DNA from 2 places in the Streptomyces herbicida genome. Region 2 is predicted to be linked to the other one. Evidence: predicted binding sites of a transcription regulator. Region 2 holds the regulator's gene; the other holds the start of a gene.

Region 1 (14,289 bases), on a different contig from region 2:
CGGCCCCGACGGCGCACCGGTCCTCCTCAAGGACCAGAACCGCCGCCGCTGGAACCGCATGCTCATCGCCCGCAGTATCAAGGCCCTCAACCGCGCGGACGCCGCGTCCACGGGCGCTCCCGGCCCGTACGTCCTCCAGGCCGCGATCGCCGCCTGCCATGCGCACGCGTTCTCCTACGAGGAGACCGACTGGACGGCCATCGCGACCCTGTACGGCCTGCTCGCCGTCCGCGCCCCGTCCCCGGTCGTCGAACTCAACCGCGCGGTCGCCGTCTCCATGGCCGAGGGCCCGGGCCCGGCCCTGGAGATCGTCGACGGCCTCGCCGCCGAACCCGCTCTGCGCGACTACCACCTGCTGCCCAGTGTCCGCGGCGATCTGCTGGCCCGCCTCGGGCGTACGGCGGAGGCGAGTGCCGAGCTCGCGCGGGCCGCCGGGCTCACCCGCAACGCGCGGGAGCGGGAGCTGCTGGCCGCGCGGGTACGGGAGCTCGGCGGGCAGCCATGAACGTCACACAGGTAACTGCTGCCCCTCCATTCCCTTCCTGATCAGCAAGGTTCCATCCGACAGATCTTCCGCGCGCCGCAGACTCGTCGCGCTCTCCGCCGTCACGGCCCTCGCCGCCGGCGCGGCGGCCGTGCTGGCCCCGGCCGCGTCCGCCGGCACCACCTGGACGGCGGACAACGGCATCCTCACCGGCGACCTGGACGGCGCCGTCTCGCAGCTGTACGAGGACGGCACCGCACCCGTGGTCCGGGCCAAGAACGCGATGAAACCCGCCTGGTCGCCCGACGGCAGCCGCATGGCCTACGTCAACCAGTCGACCGGACGCGTCAACGTCGTCGGGCACGACTTCACCGGTCCCGTGGAGCTCCCGGTCAACACGACCACTCGATCGCTGCGGACCACGGCCGAGCAGTAGGCACTCAGCCGTTCGCGGGCGCCCCGATCAGCATCGTCGGGGCGCCCGCGACGCGTGTGAGGAACACGGTCGCCGAGTTGGGCCCCTGGGGCTTCACCTTCCGCCGCAACTCCTCGGGCTCCACGGCCGACCCGCGCTTCTTGACGGTCAGCGTGCCGACCTCCCGCTCCCGCAGCAGCGCCTTCAACTTCTTCACGCTGAAGTGGAGTTGATCGGTGATCTCGTAGGCGGACGCGTACGCCGTCGGCCGCAGTTCGTCCGCCGTGACGTACGCGATGGTCTCGTCGACGAGCCCGCCGCCGACCGACTCGGCCACCTCGGAGACCAGATGCGCACGGATGACGGCACCGTCGGGTTCGTACAAGTACCGCCCCACGGGCCGCACTCGGGGATCGGGCAGCCCCCGCCCGAGCAGCGAGCGCGGCCCCGGCAGCAGCGTGGCCCGCACGGCGCCCGGCCGGATCCCGGCCCCGAACCACAGCACCGCCTCCTTCACGTCGCCGCCGTCGGAGATCCACTCGGCCTCGGCGCCGGCCGGGACCGTCTCGTGGGGGATGCCGGGGGCGATCTTCAGCGCGGCGACCCGGGCCGCCGAGGCCGCGCCCACCGCCCAGGACAGTGGCGGGGAGTATGCCTCCGGATCGAAGATCCTCCCGCCCGTCGCCCGGCCACCACCCCTCAACGACGCGCTTCGCGCGGCCCCTCCTGGTCTGCCGCCCCGCCGCGCCGGGTCGACGAAGACGGCGTCGTACGAGGACGTGTCCACCTCCGTGACGTCCGCCTCGCGCACCTCGATCAGCGCACCCAGCCCCAGCACCTCGGCGTTCGCCCGCGCGACCTCCACCGTCAGTGGATCCCGGTCCACGGCGAGCACCCGGATCCCGGCGCGCGCGAGGGCGAGCGCGTCGCCGCCGATGCCGCAGCACAGGTCGGCGACGGAGGTCACCCCCAGGCCGCGGAGGCGTCCCGCCCGGTACGCCGCCACGCTCGTCCGCGTGGACTGCTCGACCCCGTTGGGCGTGAAGAACATCCGCTCGGCGTCCTCGGCCCCGAACTTCGCCGCCGCCCGCTGCCGCAGCCGGGCCTGGCCGAGGGCCGCCGACACCAGGTCCGCCGGGTGCTCGCGGCGCAGCCGGGTGGCGACGGCGAGTTCATCGGCGGGGGCCGTGCCGCGGACCTCGTCGAGGAGGGCACGGCCCTCGGTGGTGAGCAGGGAGCGGAAGGGGAGGAGGTCGTTCACGGGGTCATTGTGGGCCAGTCGGTGGATGGTGCGCTTCCGGCGGCGGTGCCTGCCCCGGTTCGGGGCCGGGGCCTGCGAGGATCCGGCACCATGCGAGCAGTCGTACAAAATGACAAAAATAGGGCCCTGAAGAGGGCAGGTCTCCGTGCGGGCGTCGCCGCGCTCGCCGTCGTCGCCGGTGTCTCCGGCTGTTCGGGGTCGGGCCCGGACGCCGGTGTACGTCCCGCTCCGGGCCAGCAGAGGCTCCAGGCGCCCCCCACACGCGCCCTGGACTCCTACGCCGCCCGTCTGAAGGCCGACCGCGCCGCCCTCGCGGCCGCCGCGCGGCACTGGGGCCTGGACCAGGTCCCCTTGATGCCTCCGCTGCCCCCGGCCCGCAAACCGCGGATCACAGCTCGGGCCGGCTTCGAGGTCGACGGCCAGGAGGAGGAGAAGCTGCCGCCGGTCTTCACCACGATCCCCACCAAGCAGAAGGTCGTCTTCCTCACCATCGACGACGGCGCCGAGAAGGACCCGGCGTTCCTGCGCATGATGAGCGACCTGAAGGTCCCGTACACCGCCTTCCTCAGCAACTACCTGATCAAGGACGACTACGGGTACTTCAGGCAGATGCAGGCCGAGGGCATCACCCTCAACAACCACACCCTTCATCACCCCTATCTGCCGGGTCTGTCCTACGAGGAGCAGAAGAACGAGATCTGCGGCATGCAGGACGTGATGGAGAAGTGGTTCGGCAGGAGCCCCACCGTCTTCCGCCCGCCCTACGGCAACTACAACGGGGACACCCTGCGCGCCGCCAAGGCCTGTGGCATCAAGTACGCGCCGATCTGGGACGAGGAGGTCTTCGTCGACCACTGGGAGTACCGCGAGGACGACGAGAGCCTGCACCCCGGCGACATCGTGCTCACCCACTTCCGGGGCCGTGACGACTGGGACGGCACGATGGTCGACGACATGCGCCGGTTCCTGAACAAGGTCACCCGCGAGGGGTACGCGGTGGCGCGCCTGGAGGACTACCTGTGAAGCGGCCGAGGAGGCGGCGGCGGTGCCGGGCGCTGACGGCGGCCGTGCTCGCCTCGGCCGTCCTGCTTCCCGCGAGCGGCTGCGCCCAGTCCGTCGACCCCATCGAACGGCTGGGCAAGAAGGCGGCCTCGCGGGTACGGCCGCACGGTCGGGACGGAGAGCCGGCGTACCGGCACTGGGGTCTGGGGTCTCCGCTCTCCCCGGCCCCGACGCCCCCGGTACGTCCCGCGGGGCGGCGCACGAAGGGCCGGTCCCTGCCTCCGGTGGTGGACCGCGTCCGCACCCGCGACCGAGTCGTCTTCCTCACCTACGGCGACGGTACGGAGAAGGACGCCCGGTTCGCCGACATGGTCCGTGAACTGCGGCTCCCGGTCAGTGTGTTCCTCACCGACCGCGCCGCCGGACCCGGGTACGCCCGGCTCGCCCGCCTCCAGTCGGCCGGCGCCGGCGTCCAGAACCACACCCTCGGCCACGCCTCGCTGCGCGGGCTGTCGTACGCGGGCCAGCGCGCCGAGATCTGCGGCCAGCAGGACAAACTCAAGTCCCGCTTCGGCCACCGCCCCCGCCTCTTCCGCCCGCCGCACGGCACCTACGACAGGACGACCCTGCGCGCGGCCGGCGACTGCGGCGTCTCGGCGGTGGTCCTCTGGCGTGCTGAGATGACGGCCGACGGCATCACCTACACCCATGGCAGCGAACGCCTCCGCCCGGGCGACATCGTCAACGTGGCCCCGGACGACTCCACCGCCCGCACTCTCTGCGACCGCACGACCCGGCTACTGCGCCGCGCCCAGTCCCGCGGCCTGACGGTCGGCCGCCTGGAGGACTACCTGTGACGCACGGCCGGCGCCCACCCACCCGCTGGCGACGGCGTCACCGAGCCGATTACAGCCCGTCCGGCGTTTGAGGACGAGGCCGTTCAGGCCGATGCGGGGGTCTGGGGGCGGCAGCCTCCCGGGAGCGGTCACCGCCACGCCGGGCACGCTGCTCGGACGTACGCCAACAGCGGAACAACGGCCGACGCGCCGCGGGCATTGGCACTCCGCTTGACCGAGTGCTAATCGCGGTCATAGTCTCGGCTCTGGCACTCCCCCCTGGAGAGTGCCAACAACGCGACGGGCAGGTCCGGCACCCGCGACGACGGATCGACCTGGTCGCCACCTCAGACAGTTAACCCCGTGAGATCTCCGAAGGGGGAGGTCGGATCGTGACGACCGCCAGCTCCAAGGTTGCCATCAAGCCGCTCGAGGACCGCATCGTGGTCCAGCCGCTCGACGCCGAGCAGACCACGGCTTCGGGCCTGGTCATTCCGGACACCGCCAAGGAGAAGCCCCAGGAGGGCGTCGTCCTGGCCGTGGGCCCGGGCCGCTTCGAGGACGGCAAGCGCGTCGAGCTCGACGTCAAGGTCGGCGACGTCGTTCTCTACAGCAAGTACGGCGGCACCGAGGTGAAGTACAACGGCGAGGAGTACCTCGTCCTCTCGGCTCGCGACGTGCTCGCGATCGTCGAGAAGTAATTCACCCGAAAGCACATTTCGTTGCTTTGAGCTGCGCCCTTGGCCCCCGCGACCCATAAGAAGCCGGGCGCCGGGGGCGCAGTTTTCGTTCATCCAAGATTTCCGAGAGGGCTCACGCTGTCATGGCGAAGATCCTGAAGTTCGACGAGGACGCCCGTCGCGCCCTTGAGCGCGGCGTCAACAAGCTTGCCGACACGGTCAAGGTGACGATCGGTCCCAAGGGCCGCAACGTCGTCATCGACAAGAAGTTCGGCGCCCCCACCATCACCAACGACGGCGTCACCATCGCCCGCGAGGTCGAGGTCGAGGACCCCTACGAGAACCTCGGCGCCCAGCTGGTGAAGGAGGTGGCGACCAAGACCAACGACATCGCTGGTGACGGCACCACCACCGCCACCGTGCTGGCCCAGGCGCTCGTCCGCGAGGGCCTGAAGAACGTCGCCGCCGGCGCGTCCCCGGCCGCCCTGAAGAAGGGCATCGACGCCGCCGTCGCCGCCGTCTCCGAGGACCTCCTCGCTTCGGCCCGCCCGATCGACGAGAAGTCCGACATCGCCGCCGTCGCCGCGCTGTCCGCCCAGGACCAGCAGGTCGGCGAGCTCATCGCCGAGGCGATGGACAAGGTCGGCAAGGACGGTGTCATCACCGTCGAGGAGTCCAACACCTTCGGCCTGGAGCTGGACTTCACCGAGGGCATGGCCTTCGACAAGGGCTACCTGTCGCCGTACTTCGTGACGGACCAGGAGCGCATGGAGGCCGTCCTCGACGACCCGTACATCCTCATCCACCAGGGCAAGATCTCCGCCATCGCGGACCTCCTGCCGCTGCTGGAGAAGATCATCCAGGCCAACGCCTCGAAGCCGCTGCTGATCATCGCCGAGGACGTCGAGGGCGAGGCCCTGTCGACCCTGGTCGTCAACAAGATCCGCGGCACCTTCAACGCCACCGCCGTGAAGGCCCCCGGCTTCGGCGACCGCCGCAAGGCGATGCTGCAGGACATGGCCATCCTCACGGGTGCCACCGTCATCTCCGAGGAGGTCGGCCTCAAGCTCGACCAGGTCGGTCCCGACGTGCTCGGCTCCGCCCGCCGCGTCACCGTCACCAAGGACGACACCACGATCGTCGACGGCGCCGGCAAGTCCGAGGACGTGCACGGCCGCGTCGCCCAGATCAAGGCCGAGATCGAGAACACCGACTCCGACTGGGACCGCGAGAAGCTCCAGGAGCGCCTCGCGAAGCTGGCCGGCGGCGTGTGCGTGATCAAGGTCGGCGCCGCCACCGAGGTGGAGCTGAAGGAGAAGAAGCACCGTCTGGAGGACGCCATCTCCGCGACCCGCGCCGCGGTCGAGGAGGGCATCGTCTCCGGTGGCGGCTCCGCGCTGGTCCACGCCGTCAAGGTCCTGGACGACAACCTCGGCAAGTCCGGTGACGAGGCCACGGGTGTCGCGGTCGTCCGCCGCGCCGCAGTCGAGCCGCTGCGCTGGATCGCGGAGAACGCGGGCCTCGAGGGCTACGTCATCGTCTCCAAGGTCGCCGAGCTGGAGAAGGGCAACGGCTACAACGCCGCCACCGGCGAGTACGGCGACCTGGTCAAGGCCGGCGTCATCGACCCGGTGAAGGTCACCCGCTCCGCGCTGGAGAACGCCGCCTCCATCGCCTCCCTCCTCCTCACGACCGAGACCCTGGTCGTCGAGAAGAAGGAAGAGGAGCCGGCCGAGGCCGGTCACGGCCACGGTCACGGCCACGCGCACTGAGTGACACGCTCCTGAGTGAAGGCCCGGCACTCCCGACGGAGTGCCGGGCCTTCGCGCTGCCTACTGCTCCAACTGGTCGAGGGCGCCCAGCTCCTGCATCAGCCCCAGCTGGTCGTGCTGCCACCAGGTCTCGGCGATCTTGCCGTTGTCGCCGAACCGGAACAGCGTCATCCCGGTCATGGTCACCTGCCTGCCGGTGGGCGCGATCCCCAGGAAGTCGCCCTTGTGCGTGGCGTTCCAGGTCCACCGCGCGCAGGCCCGGTCGCCCTGGGCGAGGACGTCCTCGACCGTGAAGGTGAAGTCGAAGGCACCCCGCCACATCCGGTACTCGCTGCGGGCGTTGTCCAGCCCGATCGTGTCCTGCGGATTGATCGGATCGTGGCTGTGGATGTCCTCGTCGAGCAGGTCGTTGAGCGGCGGCAGGTCGTCCGGAGTCGCGAGTGTGTCGAGGAAACGCCGCACGGTGTCCACGTACAACCGCTCGTCCCGTACGACATCCAGATCCGTGAACGTCGGCATCTCGTCGCACAGCGCGACCAACTCCTGGAAGATCCGGTCGGTCTCCGGGAGATTCGAGTTCCGCATCGCATCCTCGTACGACGGGAACTCCACCACTTCGACGATGTGCGACGCGTCCGAACGGTCCTTGCCGACCACCGCGTGCGTCGCCGTCCGCCTGCCCTTGGTCTGCTCGACCCAGTCGTCCATCAGCCGGTTCATCTCGTCCAGCCGGCTGGTCCTGCACTCGATGAGCTGTACGAAGGTCATGACGCCGCCTCCGGCCCCCCTGGTCCGGTTCCATCACGCCCCATTTTCGCACCGGAGCGGCGACGTCACCCGCCCGCTACTGCGGCCCGTACTTGCGTCCCGTCCTGGAGGTGATCCCGCCGAGCAGCGCCCGCGGTGTCACCTTCACCAGACCCATCAGCGTCTTGTAGCGCGGATCCGGGATGGACAACGACTTCCCGCGCGCGAGATCGGCCAGCGCCGCCGCGACCAGCTTGTCCGCGTCCAGCCACATCCAGCCCGGGATGTTGTCCGTGCCCATGCCGGCCCGCTCGTGGAACTCCGTGCGCACAAAGCCGGGGCACAGCGCCATCAGCCGTACGCCGCTGCCCGCCAGGTCCTTGGCCGCACCCTGCGTGAACTGCACGACCCACGCCTTGGACGCGCCGTACGTACCCCGCGGGACGAACGCGGCGACCGACGCGACGTTCACCACCCCGCCGCGCCCGCGCTCGCGCATCGCCTCCGCCGCCGCCGAGGTCAGCCGCAGCACCGCCTCGCAGTGCACCTTGAGCATCCTCAGCTCGTCGGCCATCGGGACATCGAGATAGCGGCCCTTGTTGCCGAAGCCCGCGTTGTTGACCAGCAGGTCGATGGGGTTCCTGCGGTCGGCGAGGCGGGCTGCGACCGCTTCGATGCCGGCGTCCTCGGCCAGGTCGGCCGTCAGTACCTCCGCCTCGATGCCGTGCCGGTCGTGCAGCTCGGTCGCCTGTTCGCGCAGCCGTTTGGTGTCCCGAGCCACCAGGACGAGGTTGTGCCCGTCAGCTGCCAGTCGCCGCGCGAACGCGGCACCGATCCCCGCGGTCGATCCCGTAATCAGAGCCGTTGTCATGGCCCAAGAGTAGTTACCCGGACTGACGGAGTCCGTGTCGTGACGTCGGCTCAGGGCTGATGCCGCGGCCCGTACTTGCCGGGGTACTTCGCCACGTACTTCCGCGCCTCCTCAAGTGCCTCCGGATGCAGGGCCGTACCCGCGGCGAGTACGTGCGGCAACAGCTCCCGCCGGGTGGTCTCGGCACGGAACTGCAGCGCCACCGTCACGTCGTGGTCCGGCCGGTGCACGATCTCCACCCGGTCGCCCGCCCGGATCTCGCCCGGCTCGATCACCCGGAGGTAGGCACCCGGCGCACCCTTCTGCGTGAACCGCTTCACCCACCCCCGTTCGCCCAGATGGGCCTGGAAGGTGCGGCAGGGAATGCGTCCGCAGGTCACCTCCAGCACGAGCGCCGGGCCGATCCGCCAGCGCTCGCCGATCAGGGCGCCGGACACGTCCAGGCCCTCGGTCGTGAGGTTCTCGCCGAAGGCGCCGTCGGCGAGCGTGCGTCCCAGCTCCCGTTCCCAGTCGTCGAGGTCCTCGCGCGCGAACGCGTACACCGCCTGGTCGTTGCCGCCGTGATGGCGCAGGTCGCACACCGAGTCCCCGGCAAGTCCGCTCCCGGCCGTGCCCTTGGGACCGGGTGCCGTCACCCGCACCGGCCCGTCGACAGGCCGCTTGTCGATGCCGGTGAGGCCCTCGGGCTGGTCCGTGTACTCAACTGCCCGCGCGTGGCCCAGGTTCACCGAGAGAAGCCTCATGTCCCCACGGTAAGGGAGCCGGCCTCAAAGCGTCGACGCACTATTGGATGCGGCACCCAAGGGCGACTTATGATCGGAGGGTGATCGAGGCCCGTCATCTCCGCGTCCTGCGCGCCGTCGCCGTCACCGGCTCCTTCTCGGCGGCGGGGCGCGAGCTCGGTTGCACCCAGCCCGCCGTCAGTCAGCAGATGAAGGCCCTGGAGGCCTCGGTCGGCACCCCGCTGCTGGTCCGCAGCGGCCGCGAGATGCGCCTGACCCAGGCGGGCGAGGCGCTCGTCCGGCATGCCTCCGGGATCCTCGCCGGGCTCACGGCCGCGGAGGAGGAGGTCGCCGCGATCGCCGGCCTGCGCGCGGGCCGGGTCCGGCTGGTCTCCTTCCCCAGCGGCAGCTCCACCCTCGTCCCGACCGCCCTCGCCGCCCTGCGCGCCGCGCACCCCGGCACCCGGGTCTCCCTGGAGGAGGCGGAACCCCCCAAGTCCGTGGAGCTGCTGCGCGAGGGTGACTGCGACGTGGCGCTCGCCTTCCGGTACGAGGGTGCGGCGGGCGCCGAGGAGTGGGACGACCTCGTCGTACGGCCGCTGCTGACGGACCGGCTGGTCGGCCTGGTGCCCGAGCGGCATCGCCTCGCGCGCGCGGAGTCCGTCGCGATCGGCGAACTCGCCGGGGAACCCTGGATCGCGGGCTGTCCGCGCTGCCGGGGCCAGCTGGTGGAGGTCTGCGAGAGCGCGGGCTTCACACCCCGTATCGACTTCGCCACCGACGACTACCCGGCGGTGGTCGGCCTGGTGGGCGCGGGTCTCGGCGTCGCCGTCCTGCCTCAGCTCGCGATCGAGTCCGTACGCCCCAGGGGTGCGCGCACGGTGGCGCTGGAGCCGGCGGTGCGGCGGGAGATCGTCGCCCTCACGCTGCCCGATCTGGCCCAGGTGCCGGCGGTCGCGGCGACGCTGGAGCAGCTGGCGGGGGCGGCCCGCAGGCAGTGAAGACGCGGGCACGCGTGCGCGTGCCCTGCGTGCGGTGATGTGCCGTTATCTGAAAAAACGTTCCTTCAGTCGTGCGGGGCGGCGTCCCCGTTGGACGTGGAAGCCGACACCAGCCGGTTCCTTGCCCGCCCCATGAGCTCTTCGCGCTCGTCCTCGGTCAGGCCGCCCCACACTCCGTACGGTTCGCGCACGGCCAACGCGTGCGCCGCGCACTCCGCACGGACCGGGCACCTCATGCAGACCTCCTTCGCCGAGTTCTCTCGAGCGCTCCGAGCCGCCCCGCGCTCACCCTCCGGATGGAAGAAGAGCGAACTGTCGACCCCACGGCAGGCAGCCAGAAGCTGCCAGTCCCACAGGTCCGCGTTCGGTCCGGGAAGGCGGGAGAAATCTGCCATTACGTGACCCCTTGCAGCCGTTCTGGGCGGATACGGTGTCAACGACCGTACATCTCCGGTCTAAGGAGATGAAAATATGACTCATTGCGAATCTAGCCCCAGACACCGTGAAACGGGAAGAAAATGGGCTAAATGGGGCATAGGTTGTGATGAAAAGTTGAGGGTCTGTCGGGCATGTCTGCACCGTGTCCGCCCCCTCACGTAGAGTGCCGAAGATGGCAGGCAGCCCCGTAACTCTTTCGAGTGACCGTCGTTGAGAGTGCGGAGGCGGTTGAAAACACAAGAGCTCGGGCAGGCGTCCGAGACGGTCGACCGCACAGGTGACGATTCCGTACCAGCCTGGAGGCACAAGGTGACGCGCATCAGCTGCGGAGGGCGGCCATGACATCCGTCCTCGTCTGCGACGACTCCCCGCTTGCCCGAGAGGCGCTCCGCCGCGCGGTCGCGACCGTGCCCGGCGTCGAGCGCGTGACGACGGCGGCCAACGGCGAGGAAGTCCTCCGCCGCTGGGGCGCCGACCGCTCGGACCTGATTCTGATGGACGTACGCATGCCCGGACTGGGCGGCGTCGAGACCGTGCGCCGGCTGCTGTCCGCGGACCCCGGCGCACGCATCATCATGCTCACCGTCGCCGAGGACCTCGACGGCGTGGCGCTCGCGGTCGCCGCCGGCGCCCGGGGCTATCTGCACAAGGACGCCTCGCGCGCCGAACTGCGGGCCACGGTGACGCAGGCCCTCGCCGACCCGACCTGGCGGCTCGCCCCGCGCCGGCTGCGCTCGGCCGAGATGGGCGCCGCGCCCACCCTCACCGCGCGCGAGATCCAGGTACTGGAGGGCATGAGTCACGGCCGCTCCAACGCGGAGATCGGCCGGGAGCTGTTCCTCTCCGAGGACACGGTGAAGACCCACGCCCGACGCCTGTTCAAGAAGCTCGGCGCCTCGGACCGTGCGCACGCGGTGGCGCTCGGTTTCCGGTGGGGACTGGTCCGGTAGGAGAGTGAACCGTAGCGGGGGTGCGGACGGTCCGGGGCTCCCCGCCTGCCATGTGGCGGGCGGGGCCGACCGGGCGCCCGCTGCTCGTTTCGCCGCGGATGCCGCATCCTTGAGGTGTGGAGTCTCTCGGGGACGAGTCGTTCGAGCGGAAGGGGAGGGCGCAGGGGATGAGTGCCGGCGCACCTGCTCATAACGCTTCGGTGCACAACCACGGGCACGATGCGACGGACCGGACGGCCGCAAGGCACCATGGACCGATGCGCGACGACGAGGCGGGCACGGCCCACGGGGTGATCGGTGCCCTGGTGCATCGCGCCGTCGACGGGGACGAGCAGGCCACGCACGACCTGCTCGCCCATGTCCACCCCTTGGCCCTGCGCTACTGCCGCACCCGGCTGTCCCGGCTTCCCGGTGACGCCCGGCACTTCGTCGAGGACCTCGCGCAGGAAGTCTGCGTCGCGGTCCTGCTCGCGCTGCCCCGCTACCGGGACACGGGCCGCCCCTTCGAGGCGTTCGTCTTCGCCATCGCCTCGCACAAGGTCGCCGACCTGCAGCGCGCCGCGATGCGCCACCCGGGTTCCACGGCCATTCCCTCGGACGAGATGCCGGAGCGCCCGGACGACTCCCTCGGTCCCGAGGAGCGCGCGCTGCTCAGCAGCGATGCCGAGTGGGCCAAGAAACTGCTGGCCAATCTTCCGGAGAACCAGCGCGAGCTGCTGCTGCTGAGGATCGCGGTGGGGTTGACCGCGGAGGAGACGGGACAGATGTTGGGAATGTCACCCGGAGCGGTACGGGTGGCCCAGCACCGGGCACTGAGCAGGTTGCGGGCGCTTGCCGAGCAGTAATCCCTGTGCAGTAAGCCCCTTCCTTGAACAGGCGGGCCGTCCGTTCCGTACGAACATACGAAGCCCGAAGTCACTCAGAACCGTGGAATGAGTGAGCCACGCTTCCCGTTAGCATGGACATCCGCACCGATCAAGGCCATTTGGGGAAGGTGTCATGACTGCCAACGTCGACGGAGTGCCCGGAAAATTCGCGACACTCGGGCTGACCTACGACGACGTGCTGCTGCTGCCGGGCCCGTCGGACATGGCACCCGACGAGATCGACACCGCCTCGTACGTCTCCAAGAACGTGCGGGTCAACATCCCGCTGCTGTCCGCCGCCATGGACAAGGTCACCGAGTCGCGCATGGCGATCGCGATGGCCCGCCAGGGCGGCGTCGGCGTACTGCACCGCAACCTGTCCATCGAGGACCAGGCCAACCAGGTCGACCTGGTGAAGCGCTCCGAGTCCGGCATGGTGGCCGACCCGATCACGGTGCACCCCGACGCCACGCTCGCCGAGGCCGACGCCCTGTGCGCCAAGTTCCGCATCAGCGGTGTCCCGGTGACGGACGGCAGCAAGAAGCTCCTCGGCATCGTCACCAACCGTGACATGGCCTTCGAGTCCGACCGCAGCCGTCGGGTCCGCGACGTCATGACGCCGATGCCGCTGGTCACCGGCAAGGTCGGCATCTCGGGCGCCGAGGCCATCGAGCTGCTGCGCAAGCACAAGATCGAGAAGCTGCCGCTGGTCGACGACGACGGCATCCTCAAGGGCCTGATCACGGTCAAGGACTTCGTCAAGGCGGAGAAGTACCCCAATGCCGCCAAGGACGCCGAGGGCCGGCTGCTGGTCGGTGCCGCCGTCGGTGTCGCCGGTGACTCCTTCGAGCGCGCCCAGGCCCTGATCGAGGTCGGCGTCGACTTCATCGTCGTCGACACCGCGCACGGCCACTCCCGCCTGGTCGGTGACATGATCGCCAAGATCAAGTCCAACTCCTCCGGCGTCGACGTCATCGGCGGCAACGTCGCCACCCGCGACGGCGCCCAGTCCCTGGTCGACGCCGGCGCCGACGGCATCAAGGTCGGCGTCGGCCCCGGCTCCATCTGCACGACCCGTGTCGTCGCCGGCATCGGCGTCCCGCAGGTCACCGCGATCTACGAGGCGTCCCTCGCCGCCAAGGAGGCCGGTGTCCCGGTCATCGGCGACGGCGGTCTGCAGTACTCCGGCGACATCGCCAAGGCCCTGGTCGCGGGCGCCGACACGGTGATGCTGGGCTCGCTGCTCGCGGGCTGCGAGGAGTCGCCGGGCGAGCTGCTGTTCATCAACGGCAAGCAGTTCAAGTCGTACCGCGGCATGGGCTCGCTGGGCGCCATGCAGTCCCGTGGCGACCGCAAGTCGTTCTCCAAGGACCGCTACTTCCAGGAGGGCGTCGCCTCCGACGAGCAGCTGATCCCCGAGGGCATCGAGGGCCAGGTGCCCTACCGCGGCCCGCTGTCCTCCGTCGTCCACCAGCTGGTCGGCGGTCTGCGCCAGTCGATGTTCTACGTCGGCGGCAGCACCGTGCCCGAGCTGCAGGCCAACGGCCAGTTCGTCCGGATCACCTCCGCGGGTCTGAAGGAGAGCCACCCGCACGACATCCAGATGACGGTCGAGGCGCCCAACTACACGCGGAAGTGACTCACGCGCGCGTGGAGAGGGTTTTCCACGGCTGAGACGTCGACGAGGGCGGTCCCGGAGCTTTTGGGGCCGCCCTCGTCGTACCTGCGCGGGAGCGGTGCCGTACCCGTCGGCGATACTGGAAGACGCTGAAACGCATCAGGGAAAGGCCACAATCGTGACTGAGATCGAGATCGGGCGCGGCAAGCGCGGCCGCCGGGCGTACGCCTTCGACGACATCGCCGTCGTCCCCAGCCGCCGTACGCGGGACCCGAAGGAGGTCTCGATCGCCTGGCAGATCGACGCCTACCGCTTCGAGCTGCCCTTCCTGGCCGCCCCCATGGACTCGGTCGTCTCCCCGGCCACCGCGATCCGCATCGGCGAGCTCGGCGGCCTGGGCGTGCTGAACCTCGAGGGCCTGTGGACGCGGCACGAGGACCCGCAGCCCCTGCTGGACGAGATCGCCGAGCTGCCGGCCGAGGCCGCGACCCGCCGCCTCCAGGAGATCTACGCGGCTCCCATCAAGGAGGAGCTGATCGGCACGCGTATCAAGGAGGTGCGTGACTCCGGCGTGGTCACAGCGGCCGCGCTCTCCCCGCAGCGCACGGCGCAGTTCTCCAAGGCGG
Region 2 (14,289 bases):
CGGAGACCAGATGGCGGGGCAGGACGAGGGCGTCGGCCGCCTCCTCCGCCTCCGGGGCGGGCAGCCCGTTGCGGACCGCGTCCAGGCGGAGTTCCTCCCGCTCGTACGCGAACACCGCGTCCGTGCCGACCGCGGCGAACACCTCCGCGCCCGCGAACGCCGCCGCGCCGAAGACATGGTCGAAGTGGGGGTGGGTGAGCGCGAGATGGGTCACACGGTGACCGGCGAGCTCCTGCGCCCGCGCACGCAACCACGCGCCCTCCCCGAGGCTCGACCCGGCGTCCACCACCAGCGCCGTACCCTCACCGAGAACCAGCCCCGCCGTGCAGTCCCAGCCCGGCAGCCGGCACCTGCCCACCCCGGCGGCCACCCGCTCCCACCCCAGCTCTTCCCAAGTCACCGTCATACGGCGACGCTAGCCGTGACGGCCACCACGGGCACGAAGGCGCATGACCGGCCTTGCCCGGGGCGTACCCCACCGCCGTACACTGGGCCGGGGAACTCTGGCACTCGGACGAGCAGAGTGCCAGGCAGGGCGTCAAGATCACGACATTTCTGGAGGTGTGCGCGAATGCTGAGCGAACGCAGGCTCCAAGTGCTGCGCGCCATCGTCCAGGACTATGTCGGCACGGAGGAGCCGGTCGGTTCCAAGGCGCTCACGGAGCGGCACAACCTCGGCGTGTCCCCGGCCACCGTCCGCAACGACATGGCTGCCCTGGAGGACGAGGGCTTCATCGCCCAGCCGCACACCAGCGCGGGGCGGATCCCGACGGACAAGGGCTACCGGCTGTTCGTCGACAAACTCGCCGGCGTCAAGCCGATGAGCGCCCCCGAACGGCGGGCGATCCAGAACTTCCTCGACGGCGCCGTCGACCTCGACGACGTCGTGGCACGCACGGTCCGGCTGCTCGCCCAGCTCACCCGGCAGGTCGCCGTCGTGCAGTACCCCTCCCTGACCCGCTCGACCGTGCGGCACGTGGAGCTGCTGTCGCTCGCGCCCGCGCGGGTGATGCTGGTGCTGATCACGGACACCGGCCGGGTCGAGCAGCGGATGGTCGACTGCCCGGCACCCTTCGGGGAATCGTCCCTGGCGGATCTGCGGGCGCGGCTGAACAGCCGGGTCGCGGGCCGTCGTTTCACGGACGTGCCCCAGCTGGTCGAGGACCTGCCGGACGCCTTCGAGGTCGAGGACCGAGGCACGGTCTCGACGGTGCTCTCCACCCTGCTGGAGACGCTCGTCGAGGAGAACGAGGAGCGGCTGATGATCGGCGGCACCGCCAATCTCACCCGCTTCGGACATGACTTTCCCCTCACGATCCGGCCCGTCCTGGAGGCACTGGAGGAGCAGGTCGTGCTCCTCAAGCTCCTTGGCGAGGCGAAGGATCCGGGTGTGACCGTGCGCATCGGCCACGAGATCGCCCATGAGGGACTCAACTCCACGTCCGTCGTGTCGGTCGGTTACGGTTCGGGCGGCGAGGCAGTCGCCAAGCTCGGCGTGGTCGGACCGACCCGCATGGATTACCCGGGAACGATGGGAGCGGTACGCGCAGTGGCACGTTACGTCGGACAGATCCTGGCGGAGTCGTAAGTGGCCACGGACTACTACGCCGTGCTCGGCGTGCGTCGCGACGCGTCGCAGGAAGAGATCAAGAAGGCCTTCCGTCGGCTCGCGCGCGAGCTGCACCCGGACGTCAATCCGGATCCGAAGACCCAGGAGCGGTTCAAGGAGATCAACGCCGCTTACGAGGTGCTGTCGGACCCGCAGAAGAAGCAGGTCTACGACCTCGGCGGGGACCCGCTCTCACAGGCCGGCGGGGCCGGTGCGGGCGGCTTCGGGGCCGGTGGCTTCGGCAACTTCTCCGACATCATGGACGCGTTCTTCGGCACGGCGTCGCAGCGCGGGCCGCGCTCGCGTACCCGCCGCGGCCAGGACGCGATGATCCGTATCGACGTCGAGCTCGACGAGGCGGCCTTCGGTACGACGAAGGACATCCAGGTCGACACGGCCGTCGTCTGCAACACCTGCAACGGTGAGGGCGCGGCGCCGGGCACCACCGCCCAGACGTGTGACATGTGCCGCGGCCGCGGTGAGGTGTCGCAGGTGACCCGGTCCTTCCTGGGCCAGGTCATGACGTCCCGCCCGTGCCCCCAGTGCCAGGGCTTCGGCACCGTGGTGCCCACCCCGTGCCCGGAGTGCGCCGGTGACGGCCGCGTGCGGTCCCGTCGCACGCTCACGGTCAAGATCCCGGCCGGTGTCGACAACGGCACGCGCATCCAGCTCGCCGGTGAGGGCGAGGTCGGGCCCGGCGGCGGTCCCGCCGGCGACCTGTACGTCGAGATCCACGAGCTGCCGCACCCCATGTTCCAGCGGCGCGGCGACGATCTGCACTGCACGGTGACGATCCCGATGACGGCGGCGTCGCTCGGCACCAAGGTCCCGCTGGAGACCCTGGACGGTCTCGAAGAGGTCGACATCCGCCCGGGCACCCAGTCCGGCCAGTCGATCCCGATGCACGGCCGGGGCGTCACGCATCTGCGCGGCGGCGGCCGGGGCGACCTCGTGGTCCATGTCGAGGTCCAGACCCCGACCAAGCTGGACCCCGAGCAGGAGCGCCTGCTGCGTGAGCTGGCCAAGCTGCGCGGCGAGGAGCGGCCTCAGGGCCAGTTCCAGCCGGGTCAGCAGGGGTTGTTCTCGCGACTCAAGGACGCCTTCAACGGTCGCTGACGGGTCGACCGGGGGTCCGCGGGTCGGCCCCCGGGAAGGCACGGTCAGCCGGGTCGGCAGGGACTGTTCTCCCGGCTGAAGGACGCCTTCAACGGTCGCTGATCCGGCCGCATGCCGATGGCTTATGCCAAGGGAAGGCCGGATTCGGACTTGATCGGAGGACGTGACAACATGCCGTCATGTCCTCCGCACTGACCGATCTCTTCCCCCATCCGATCGTGCAGGCCCCCATGGCGGGCGGTGTCTCCGTCCCGCAGCTCGCCGCTGCCGTGTCCGAGGCGGGCGGTCTGGGGTTCCTCGCCGCCGGGTACAAGACCGCCGACGGCCTGTACCAGGAGATCAAACAGCTGCGCGGGCTCACGAACCGCCCCTTCGGCGTGAACCTCTTCATGCCGCAGCCGGAGTATGCCGACCCGTCGGCCGTGGAGGTCTACGCCCACCAGCTGGCCGGCGAGGCCGCCTGGTACGAGATCGAGCTCGGTGACCCGGACAGCGGCCGCGACGACGGCTACGACGTCAAGCTCGCCGTGCTCCTCGACAACCCGGTGCCGGTGGTCTCCTTCCACTTCGGCGTCCCGACCCGTGACGTGCTGGAGTCCTTCCGCCGCGCGGGAACCCTCACCCTGGTCACCGCGACCACCGCCGAGGAGGCCCTCGCCGTGCAGCGGGCCGGCGCCGACGCGGTGATCGCGCAGGGCGTTGAGGCCGGCGGCCACCAGGGCACCCACCGTGACATCCCGGAGAACGACGGCTCCGGCATCGGACTGCTCTCCCTCGTGGCGCAGATCCGCGAGACCGTGGACATCCCGATCGTCGCCGCCGGCGGCATCATGCGCGGCGGCCAGATCGCCGCCGCCCTCGCGGCGGGCGCGAGCGCGGCCCAGCTCGGCACCGCGTTCCTCGCCACCACCGAGTCCGGCGCGAACGCCCTGCACAAGCAGGCGCTGACCAACCCGCTCTTCGCCCGTACGGAGCTGACCCGCGCGTTCTCCGGCCGCCCGGCCCGCGGCCTGGTCAACCGCTTCATGCGCGAACACGGGCCGTACGCCCCCGCCGCCTACCCGGAGGTCCACCATCTGACCGCGCCGCTGCGCAAGGCGGCCGCCAAGGCCGGTGACGCGCAGGGCATGGCGCTGTGGGCGGGCCAGGGGCACCGGATGGCCCGGGACCTGCCGGCCGGACAGCTGGTGGAGGTGCTGGCGGCCGAACTCGCCGAGGCCGGGACAGCGCTGCCGACCAGGGGTGGCTCGCGATGACGGCCCCGGTCTTCGTCGTCGAGCACTTCCGCGCGGGCGGCGGCGGGCAGTACGTCCTGGACGGCCCCGAGGGACGGCACGCGGTCTCCGTGAAGCGGCTCCAGCCCGGCGAGGAGGTCGTCCTCACCGACGGCGCCGGACGCTACGCGGTGTGCGATGTGATCGGCACCGAGGGCAAGGACCGGCTGATCGTCCATATGAGCTCCGTGGACGAGGAGCCGGCGCAGTCGCCCCGGATCACCGTCGTCCAGGCCCTCCCCAAGGGCGACCGCGGGGAGGTCGCCGTCGAGACCATGACCGAGGTCGGCGTCGACGCGATCGTGCCCTGGCAGGCCGCCCGCTGCATCACCCAGTGGAAGGGCGACCGCGGGCTCAAGGCGCTCGGCAAGTGGCGGGCCACCGCCCGTGAGGCCGGCAAGCAGTCCCGCCGGGTCCGCTTCCCCGAGGTCGCGGACGCGGCGACCACCAAGCAGGTTGCCGCACTTCTCGCCAAAGCCGACTTCGCCGCCGTGCTCCACTCCGACTTCGAGCACCTCAGTGCACCGCTCGCCACCGCCGAACTCCCCGCCGAGGGCGAGATCGTGCTGGTCGTGGGGCCCGAAGGAGGCGTCACCAGGGAGGAGTTGGGGCTCTTCGAAGAGGCCGGCGCCAAGGCGTACGTCCTGGGGCGTACCGTGCTGCGTACATCGACCGCCGGGACCGCGGCGGCGGCCCTCCTCCTGGGCCGTACCGGCCGCTGGTCCTGACACCAGGGGGAGACACCGTGGAACTCGCACAGGTCCGGCTGCTCGTCACCGACTTCGCCGCCTGCTACCGCTTCTACGCCGAAGTCCTCGGTCTCAAGCCGCAGTCCGGCGCGACCGGGGGCCCGTACGAGAAGTTCAGCCCGCACTCCGGCTCCGCCGGGATCGCGCTCCAGGACCGCTCGATGATGGCCTCGGTGCTGGGTGAACTGGGCGAGACGGCCACCGGTCACCGCTCCCTGGTGGTCCTGCGCGTCGACGACCTCGACGCGTACTGCGAGGAGATCACCTCTCGCGGAGCCGTCCTGATCCACGGCCCGGCCCCCATGACCGACCGGATGCGTGTCGCCCACCTCAAGGACCCGGAGGGCAACCTGGTGGAGCTCCAGGAGTGGCTGCTGCTGCGCAGCTGACCACCACGGCGGAGCAGAGCTCCCAGCCGTCCAGCTCCGCGGGGCCCGGCAGCGTCCCACGCCGCCGGGCCTCGTCGACGAAGGCGCGTACGACACCGGGTTCGTGCAGGTTGAGCGGGACGCCGCCGGCCTCGGCCACGCATCCCGAGTGCCAGTACGCTCCGGCGGAGACGATGCGCCCCTCGCCCGCCCGGAAGACGATCCGGGTCGGGACCCCGTCCCGGTACAGCGTCAGCACTTCGCGGCAGTCCTCGCCGTCCGTGTGCCGGTGCCGGACGGTCCACCGGTAGACCGCCCCCTCGACGACGAGCCTTCTGAGCCTGCGGTCGCTGCGCATCCGCTCAGGTTGGGTGAGCCGTGTGCCACTCGACGGTGACGTGCGCGAACACTTGAGTGGCCGTTTGTGCTCTTCCGCGACGCCGGTGTCGGTGGGAGGCTGCCCTCCATGGGGGCATTGAGGAGGATTTGGCGTCGGCCGCGCGGGACGCGGGTGGCGGCCGTGGCAGGGCTCGCGGTGGTGGCCGTGGGCGGCGCCGTGGCCTGTCAGCCGGGTGATCTGAGTACGGCGTCGGTGGCGTACACCACCGACAAGACCGCGACCGCGGAGCTGGAACGGCAGCACGCCGACGTGCGCTGGCTCACCTGCACGGGCAACTACGGCAATGGCAACAAGGGATACACGCCCGGGAAGACGCCCTCGCCCACCGAGTCCACCGTCGTCTCCGTCGACTGCCAGGGAAAGACGAACGACGGCCGGAAGATCACCGTCACCGGCAAGGTCACCAAGGCCGTCGACGGCGCGTGCGTGCGCGGAGACCTCGTCGCCAAGGTCGGCGGCAAGGAGTGGTTCCACGTCAAGGGCCTCGGCAACTGCGACGCGAAGCCCGGACCGACGTACACCCCGCCCGTCACCTACCGGCCCTCGGACGGGCACCAGCCCGTTCCCACCGTCACCGTCACCCGGACCATCTGGTGCAAGGGCGACCCGACCTGCTGGCCCGTCGAGGGCAAGTGATCGGAAAGGGATTCACCGACTCCGCCCGCTGCATATGGTGATCGGGTGACTGAGTCCACATCGACGGGTTCGGCGGGTTCGACACGATCGGCCGGATCGGCACGATCGGCAGGATCAACGGCGTATTTCCGATTCCCTCACCTGCACGGCGACTTGGTCGCCTTCACCGCCGAGGACGACGTCTGGCTCGCGCCCCTCGACGGCGGCCGGGCCTGGCGCGTCAGCGCCGACAACGTGCCGGTGTCCCATCCGCGCATCTCGCCCGACGGCAGGACCGTCGCCTGGACCTCGACCAGGGACGGCGCCCCCGAGGCACACATCGCCCCGGTCACCGGCGGCCCGGCAAAGCGGCTCACGCACTGGGGCAGTTGGCGGACCCAGGTACGCGGCTGGACCCCCGAAGGTCAGGTCCTCGCACTCACCACCCACGGCCAGCCCAGCCTGCGCCGTTCCTGGGCACACGCCGTCCCGCTCGACGGCGGACCGGCCGGCACCCTGCCCTACGGTCCCGTCGGCGACGTCGCCTTCGGGCCGCGCACCGTGCTGCTGTCCGCGCCGATGGGCCGCGAGGCCGCCTGGTGGAAGCGGTACCGGGGCGGTACGGCGGGCAAGTTGTGGATCGACGCGGGCGGCACCGGCGAGTTCGCACGGCTGCACGAGGAGCTGGACGGGAACCTCGAGTACCCGCTGTGGGTGGGGGACCGGATCGCGTTCCTGTCCGACCACGAGGGCACCGGTGCGCTGTACTCCTCCCTCGCCGACGGCTCCGGGCTGCGGCGGCACACCCCCCTTGGCGGCACTTCCCACTCGAGCGAAGCCGAGAGTGGGGGAGGCTTCTACGCCCGGCACGCCGCCACCGACGGCAGCCGGGTCGTCTACTCCAGCGCCGGTGAACTGTGGCTGCTCGACGACCTGGAGAGCGCCGAGCCGCGCAGGCTGGACGTCCGGCTGGGCGGCCCGCGCGTCGACCTGCAGCCGTACCCGGTGGACGCGTCCCGGTGGTTCGGGGCCGCGTCCCCCGACCACGGCGCGCGCGGCAGTGCCGTCTCCGTGCGGGGCGCGATCCACTGGATCACCCACCGCTCCGGTCCCGCCCGCGCACTGGCGGCCAAGCCCGGCGTACGGGCCCGGCTGCCGCGCACCTTCCGCGCCGACGGCGAGGAATGGGTGGTGTGGGTGACCGACGCCGAGGGCGACGACGCCCTGGAGTTCGCCCCTGCGACCGGACTCGCGCCCGGCGCGATCCCCAGACGGCTCGCCGCGGGACAGCTCGGCCGGGTCCTGGAGCTGGCCATGGCGCCCGACGGCAGCCGGGCCGCCGTCGCCGCGCATGACGGGCGGATGCTGCTCGTCGAGCGGGAGACCGGCGAGGTGCGCGAGGTCGACCGCAGCGCCGACGGCGAGGTGTCCGGGCTGGCCTTCTCGCCCGACTCGGCCTGGCTCGCCTGGTCGCACCCCGGCCCGCGCCCCCTGTCCCAGCTCAAGCTCGCCCACACCACCGACCTGTCGGTCACCGAGGCGACCCCGCTGCGCTTCCAGGACTACGCGCCCGCGTTCACCCTCGACGGCAAGCACCTCGCCTTCCTGTCCAACCGCTCCTTCGACCCGGTCTACGACGAGCACGTCTTCGACCTGGCCTTCGTCGTCGGCGACCGCCCTCATCTGATCACCCTCGCCGCGACCACACCGTCCCCGTTCGGCCCGCAGCGGCACGGCCGCCCCTTCGAGACCCCGGACAAGGACGAGACCCCCGACAGCGAGGGCACCCCGACCACTCGCGTCGACCTCGAAGGACTTGCCGAGCGGGTCGTCCCCTTCCCGGTCGAGGCCGCCCGCTACTCCAATCTGCGCGCGGCCAAGGACGGCGTGCTGTGGCTGCGCCACCCGGTGCAGGGCGTCCTCGGCGTCTCCCGGGCCACCCCCGACGCCCCCGACCCCAAGACCGAGCTGGAGCGCTACGACCTCGCCCAGCGGCGCATCGAGCATCTCGCCGCCGACGCCGACCACTTCGAGGTGAGCGGCGACGGCAAGCGCGTCCTGCTGTGGAGCGACGGCCGGCTCCGGGTCGTACCCAGCGACCGGCGCGCCGCCCACGACGACGACGGCGACACCAGCGTCACGGTCGACCTCGCCCGGGTACGGCAGACCGTCGACCCGGCCGCCGAGTGGCGCCAGATGTACGACGAGGCCGGGCGCATCATGCGCGACCACTTCTGGCGGCCCGATCTGAGCGGGGTCGACTGGGACGGCGTCCTCGCCCGCTACCGCCCGCTGCTCGGCCGTATCGCCACCCATGACGACCTCGTCGACCTGCTGTGGGAGGTGCAGGGCGAACTCGGTACCTCGCACGCGTACGTCCAGCCGCGCGGCGGATACGACGACGTGGCCCGGCAGGGCCTGCTCGGTGCCGACATCTCCCGTCACCCGGACGGCAGTTGGCGCATCGACCGGATCCTGCCCTCGGAGACCTCCGACCCCGAGGCCCACTCCCCGCTCGCCGCGCCCGGCGTCGCCGTGCGCGCCGGGGACGCGGTCGTCGCCGTCGGCGGCCACCCGGTCGACCCGGTGACCGGGCCGGGGCCGCTGCTCGTCGGTACGGCGGGACAGCCGGTCGAGCTCACCATCTCGCCCTCGGGCGGCGGCGATCTGCGGCACGCGGTCGTGGTCCCCATCGCCGACGAGGAGCCGCTGCGCTACCACGACTGGGTCACCGGCCGGCGCGCCTACGTCCACGAGCGCTCCGGGGGCCGGCTCGGCTATCTGCACGTGCCCGACATGCAGGCCCCCGGCTGGGCCCAGATCCACCGGGACCTGCGCGTCGAGGTGGCCCGCGAGGGGCTCGTCGTCGACGTCCGGGAGAACCGGGGCGGCCACACCTCCCAGCTCGTCGTGGAGAAGCTGGCCCGGCGGATCGTCGGCTGGGTCCTGCCGCGCGGGCTGCGGCCCTACAGCTACCCCCAGGACGCGCCCCGGGGCCCCGTCGTCGCCGTCGCCGACGAGTTCTCCGGCTCCGACGGCGACATCGTCAACGCGGCGATCCGCGCGCTCGGCATCGGCCCGGTGGTCGGCATGCGCACCTGGGGCGGCGTGATCGGCATCGACAGCCGCTACCACCTGGTCGACGGGACGCTGATCACCCAGCCCAAGTACGCGTTCTGGCTGGAGGGTTACGGCTGGGGAGTGGAGAACCACGGGGTGGACCCGGACGTGGAGGTACCCCAACGCCCACAGGACTGGGCGGCGGGCAGGGACCCCCAGTTGGACGAGGCGATCCGCTTGGCGCTGGCGGCACTGGAGGAGCGGCCGGCCAAGACTCCGCCGGGCCTGCCCGGCTAGGGCCGCGCGCCAAGCCACGGACGGCCCGTCGGCCGACGACGATACGATGCCACCCGGTACCGCGACCGCCGAACCCCCGGAGGGAACCGAATGGCAGGGGAGCCGCAGGACGACTGCCTGTTCTGCAAGATCGTCGAAGGGCACATCCCGGCGACGATCGTCCGTGAGACGGAGACGACCGTCGCCTTCCGGGACATCAACCCACAGGCACCCACCCACGTCCTGGTGATCCCCAGGGTGCACTACAAGAACGCGGCCGAACTCGCCGCGGCCGAACCGGCCATCGCCGCGGACATACTGCGCGAGGCCCAGGTGGTCGCCGACGAGGACAAGCTGGAGAGCTACCGCGTCGTCTTCAACACCGGCAGCGGCGCCGGCCAGACCGTCTGGCACGCCCACGCGCACGTCCTCGGCGGCCGTGGCATGCAGTGGCCCCCCGGATAAGTCACTGTGTCCGTACGTGAATTGGTGGTCCTCGGCACCGCCAGCCAGGTCCCGACCCGGCACCGCAACCACAACGGCTATCTGCTGCGCTGGGACGGCGAGGGCATCCTGTTCGACCCCGGCGAGGGCACGCAGCGCCAGATGCTGCGTGCCGGGGTCGCCGCGCACGACCTGAACCGGATCTGCGTCACGCACTTCCACGGGGACCACTCGCTGGGCCTGGCCGGTGTCATCCAGCGGATCAACCTCGACAAGGTGCCGCACCCGGTCACCGCCCACTATCCGCGCTCCGGGCAGCGCTTCTTCGCGCGGCTGCGGTACGCGACCGCCTACCGGGAGACGGTCGAGCTCATCGAGGCGCCGGTGGACGCCGACGGGGAGCTCGCGGTGACCGCGTCGTACACGCTGGAGGCCCGGAAGCTGTCCCATCCCGTCGAGTCCTACGGCTACCGGCTCGTCGAGCCCGACGGGCGCCGCATGCTGCCCGAGCGGCTCGCCGAGCACGGGATCAAGGGGCCGGACGTCGGGCGGATCCAGCGCGAGGGAGTCCTCCGGGGTGTGAGCCTCGACGACGTCAGCGAGGTGCGGCGCGGGCAGCGGTTCGCGTTCGTCATGGACACGAGGCTGTGCGACGGGGTGCATGCGCTCGCCGAGGGCTGCGACATGCTCGTCATCGAGTCCACCTTCCTCGACGAGGACCTGGAACTCGCCGTCGAGCACGGGCATCTGACGGCGGGCCAGGCGGCGGGTGCGGCCCGGGACGCGGGTGTGCGGCACCTCGTGCTCACCCACTTCAGCCAGCGCTACTCCGAACCGGAGGAGTTCGAGCGGCAGGCGCGGGCGGCCGGGTTCGAGGGCGAGCTGACGGTGGCGCACGATCTTCTGCGAGTGCCGGTCCCGAAGCGCCGATAGATCCCGCTTACGATGCTTCGATGCCCCTCCCGAAAGCAGAACTGCACCTCCACATCGAAGGCACCCTGGAGCCCGAGCTGGCGTTCCGGCTCGCCGGCCGCAACGGCGTCCGGCTGCCGTACGCGGACACGGACGAGCTCCGCAAGGCGTATCAGTTCGAGGACCTTCAGTCCTTCCTGAACCTGTACTACGAGCTCATGGCCGTCCTGCGTACCGAGCAGGACTTCGAGGACCTCGCGAACGAGTACCTCGCCCGGGCCGCCGCGCAGGGTGTGCGGCACGCGGAGATCTTCTTCGACCCGCAGGCGCACATCGCCCGGGGTGTCTCCATGGGCACGGTCGTCGAGGGGCTGTGGCGGGCGCTCGGGTGCAGCGAGGAAGGGCATGGCGTCTCCACCCGGCTGATCATGTGCTTCCTGCGGGACGAGTCGGCCGACTCGGCGCTGGAGACGCTGGAGGCGGCCCGGCCGTACCTCGACCGGATCACCGGTGTCGGCCTCGACTCGGCCGAGGTCGGCCACCCGCCGGTCAAGTTCCGCGAGGTGTACAAGGCCGCCGCCGAGCTCGGGCTGCGGCGCGTGGCGCACGCGGGCGAGGAAGGGCCGCCCGCGTACATCACCGAGGCCCTGGACGCGCTCGGCGTCGAGCGCGTCGACCACGGCCTGCGCTGCATGGAGGACCCGGCGCTGGTGGAGCGGCTGGTGCGGGAGCGGATCCCGCTCACCCTCTGCCCGCTCTCCAACGTCCGGCTGCGGGCCGTCGACGTCCTGCCGGAGCACCCGCTGCGCGCGATGATCGAGGCCGGGCTGCTGTGCACGGTCAACTCCGACGACCCCGCCTACTTCGGCGGCTACGTCGCCGACAACTACCACGCCGTGCGCGACGCCCTCGGGCTGACCAAGGAGCAGATGCGCGAGCTGGCCCGCAACTCCTTCCTCGCGTCCTTCCTGGAGGACGACGAGGAGCGGCGAGCGCGTTATATCGCCGCGGTGGATGCGTACGAGTTCTCGTAAGCCGGGATCTCGATCTGCACGACCGCGTCCTCGCATGCCGGACGGGCCGCGACGGGCCGGCGCTTGAGAGCCACGGCCGTCAGCGGTACGGCGATCACGAGCAGACCGGCGGCGAGCATCGCGCCCATGACGGGGAACCCCGCCTGCGCCGACAGCACGCTCCCGGTCAGCGGTCCCGCCGCCGTGCCCACTGAGGCGGCCGAGCCGACCAGGACCGCCCAGCGGCCGCGCGGGTCCAGGGAGGCGGCGAGGCCGATCATGTACGACAGCACGATCGGATAGAGCACGTTCCAGGCGATCTCGCCCGCCGCGAAGGTCATGAGGTCGGTCGCGGACGCGCTGAGCGCGATGCAGACCGCGATCAGCGCCGTACCGGCACCGATGGGTGTCGCCAGACCCAGCCGCGGGCCGAGCGCCCCCGCGCCCACCACCCCGATCAGCGCGGCGCCGAGCGCGACCGCGAAGACCACGCCGACGGTGACCTCCGTGAGGTGCGCCTGGGAGAGGCCGATACGGCCGCTGACGCCCCACAGGGAGTTCTGCACGAGGGACCAGCACGGCATGGCGGCGACCAGGACCAGGCCGGAGCGCCGGTGGGGAAGCGGCATCCTGTCGTGCAGGGTGCGCACGGGTGCCGTACGGAGGGGCAGCCGGCCGGTGAGCGGCCACACGGCCAGCGCGGTGAGCGCGATCGCGGCCAGGGGCTGTCCGTGGCCCGCGCCGAGGTGCGGGACCGTCAGATAGACGGCGCCCGCGAGCGCGGAGACGCCGAGCAGGCCCAGGGTGGAGGTGCGGTGCGGGTCGTTCCCCCAAGCTCTCGACTCCGCTCGAGCAGGGGGCGCCCCCATCGCGGCGATGCCGGTGGCGGCGACCGCGGTGACCGTACCCGAGCCGAACCCGCCGACGAGCGCGCCGAGGACGACGGCCGGTACGAGCGTGGTGAGGGCGGCCCCGCCGTAGCCGAGGACGGCGAGCAGGAGTCCGGCGCGGGCGAGCGTGCGTGCCCCGATCCGGTCGACCCTGGATGCCAGCAGGAAGCCCGCGGCCGCCGAACTCAGCAGCAGGGCACTGCCGATGGCACCGGCTTGGGTGGGGGAGAGGGGCAGCCCCGTGTCGAGTCTGCCGACGGCGGTGGGCAGCAGATACGGAGCGAGGTACCCGGCCGTGAAAAGGGCGACGAGGGGCCAGGCAGTGGTGCGGGGGGCGGACACGGGCGTTCCCGGGGCATGCGAAAGGAGCGGCTCAGAAAGGGGGGTGGGCGACGACCGTCGACGGACAGGAACGCGCGAGCAAGTTGTATCAATCAGGCGGTTGGGGAAAAAAGCGCGTCGGGTGTGATGTGGGTCACCTTCTGTTTGGGGTGAGGGAAGGCGGGTAGAGGTGGCCGCTATCGCCAGTGCGGGGCGCCCGCCGTCCCCGGTGCCGTCGCCTCGATCTTCGCCCTGATCTCCCGCATGACGGCCACGATCCGCTCCTCGTGCGCGGGCGTCAGCCGGGCCACCGGCACCGAGCAGCTGACGGCGTCCCGCGCGGGGGAGTCGTAGCGCAGGGCGAAGCCGAAGCCGACGATGCCAAGGACTCCCTCCTCGCGGTCGACCGAGTAGCCGCGAGACCGGACTTCGGCGAGGTCCGCGGCCAGGGCCTGCCGGGTGGTGCGGGAGCTGGGGGTGAGTGCCTCGTACGGGCCCTCGGGCAGCTCGGCGTCGGGGCGTTCCGCAAGCAGCGCCTTGCCGAGCGCGCCGGCGTGCGCGGGCAGCCGGCGTCCGACCCGGCTGATGGTGCGTACATACTCGTGCGACTCCCGGGTGGCCAGATAGGCCACGTCCCGGCCGTCGAGCCGCCCCAGGTGGATCGTCTCGCCGAGCGCCTCGGACGCCTCGTCGAGATATGGGCGTACGACGCGGACGCGCGGGTCGGAGTCGAGATAGCCGGTGCCGGTGAGCAGAGCGCGGATGCCGATGCCGTAGAGCGAACCGGTGACGTCCGTGCGCACCCAGCCCCGGGTGATCAGGGTCTGGAGCAGGGCGTACATGGAGCTGCGCGGGACGCCGAGCCCGTCCGCCAGCTCCTGCAGCCGCGCCGGGCGGTCGCCGCGGGCCGCGAGCAGCTCCAGCAGCTCGACCGTGCGCGCAGCGGACTTCACCTCTCGGACGCCTGCTGTGTCGGACATGCGCCGATCGTAAGTGGGGGTCGGCGGGCGAAGGGGGCGGCGGGGGTGCCGTTGACGACTGTTGTTCGCGTATCTAATCTCGATTCTCATACTTGGATGGCATCTACATGGGGAGATGGCGCGGGTGGCCGGTGACACGCAGACGGAGACCGTGGCGCGGAGGCTGCGGGACGGTATGGCGAACGGCGTGCTGTCCTTCCCGCTCACGGCCTTCCACGACGACGGCTCCCTCGACCCCGAAGGCTTCCGCGCCCATGTCGCG

Evidence for each region. Region 2 encodes HrcA, which represses chaperone genes, less so after heat shock. Its sites were predicted from a motif close to TTNGCACTCNGNNNNNCNGAGTGCNAA; they were not measured.
Region 1: a site for HrcA is predicted at 4,218-4,244, ahead of groES (co-chaperone GroES). Genes of this name have one in related genera too.

What each region holds. Positions count from the first base shown of each region.
Region 1 is NZ_JAUYWJ010000003.1:111,532-125,820, forward strand. It holds gene Q8A52_RS07630 (RNA polymerase sigma factor) at 1-505, shown strand, start outside; gene Q8A52_RS07635 (hypothetical protein) at 636-920, shown strand; gene Q8A52_RS07640 (THUMP-like domain-containing protein) at 925-2,160, opposite strand; gene Q8A52_RS07645 (polysaccharide deacetylase family protein) at 2,251-3,183, shown strand; gene Q8A52_RS07650 (polysaccharide deacetylase family protein) at 3,180-4,019, shown strand; gene groES (co-chaperone GroES) at 4,391-4,699, shown strand; gene groL (chaperonin GroEL) at 4,822-6,450, shown strand; gene Q8A52_RS07665 (ester cyclase) at 6,511-7,218, opposite strand; gene Q8A52_RS07670 (SDR family NAD(P)-dependent oxidoreductase) at 7,295-8,068, opposite strand; gene Q8A52_RS07675 (MOSC domain-containing protein) at 8,119-8,811, opposite strand; gene Q8A52_RS07680 (LysR family transcriptional regulator) at 8,892-9,791, shown strand; gene Q8A52_RS07685 (WhiB family transcriptional regulator) at 9,857-10,186, opposite strand; gene Q8A52_RS07690 (response regulator transcription factor) at 10,568-11,179, shown strand; gene Q8A52_RS07695 (sigma-70 family RNA polymerase sigma factor) at 11,437-12,024, shown strand; gene guaB (IMP dehydrogenase) at 12,179-13,684, shown strand; gene Q8A52_RS07705 (GuaB3 family IMP dehydrogenase-related protein) at 13,842-14,289, shown strand, end outside.
Region 2 is NZ_JAUYWJ010000016.1:205,340-219,628, reverse strand. It holds gene Q8A52_RS31485 (MBL fold metallo-hydrolase) at 1-406, opposite strand, end outside; gene hrcA (heat-inducible transcriptional repressor HrcA) at 572-1,588, shown strand; gene dnaJ (molecular chaperone DnaJ) at 1,589-2,725, shown strand; gene Q8A52_RS31470 (nitronate monooxygenase) at 2,905-3,981, shown strand; gene Q8A52_RS31465 (16S rRNA (uracil(1498)-N(3))-methyltransferase) at 3,978-4,727, shown strand; gene Q8A52_RS31460 (VOC family protein) at 4,745-5,137, shown strand; gene Q8A52_RS31455 (hypothetical protein) at 5,079-5,474, opposite strand; gene Q8A52_RS31450 (hypothetical protein) at 5,583-6,152, shown strand; gene Q8A52_RS31445 (S41 family peptidase) at 6,306-9,488, shown strand; gene Q8A52_RS31440 (histidine triad nucleotide-binding protein) at 9,579-9,932, shown strand; gene Q8A52_RS31435 (ribonuclease Z) at 9,939-10,844, shown strand; gene Q8A52_RS31430 (adenosine deaminase) at 10,865-11,857, shown strand; gene Q8A52_RS31425 (MFS transporter) at 11,821-13,068, opposite strand; gene Q8A52_RS31420 (IclR family transcriptional regulator) at 13,245-14,027, opposite strand; gene Q8A52_RS31415 (5-dehydro-4-deoxyglucarate dehydratase) at 14,143-14,289, shown strand, end outside.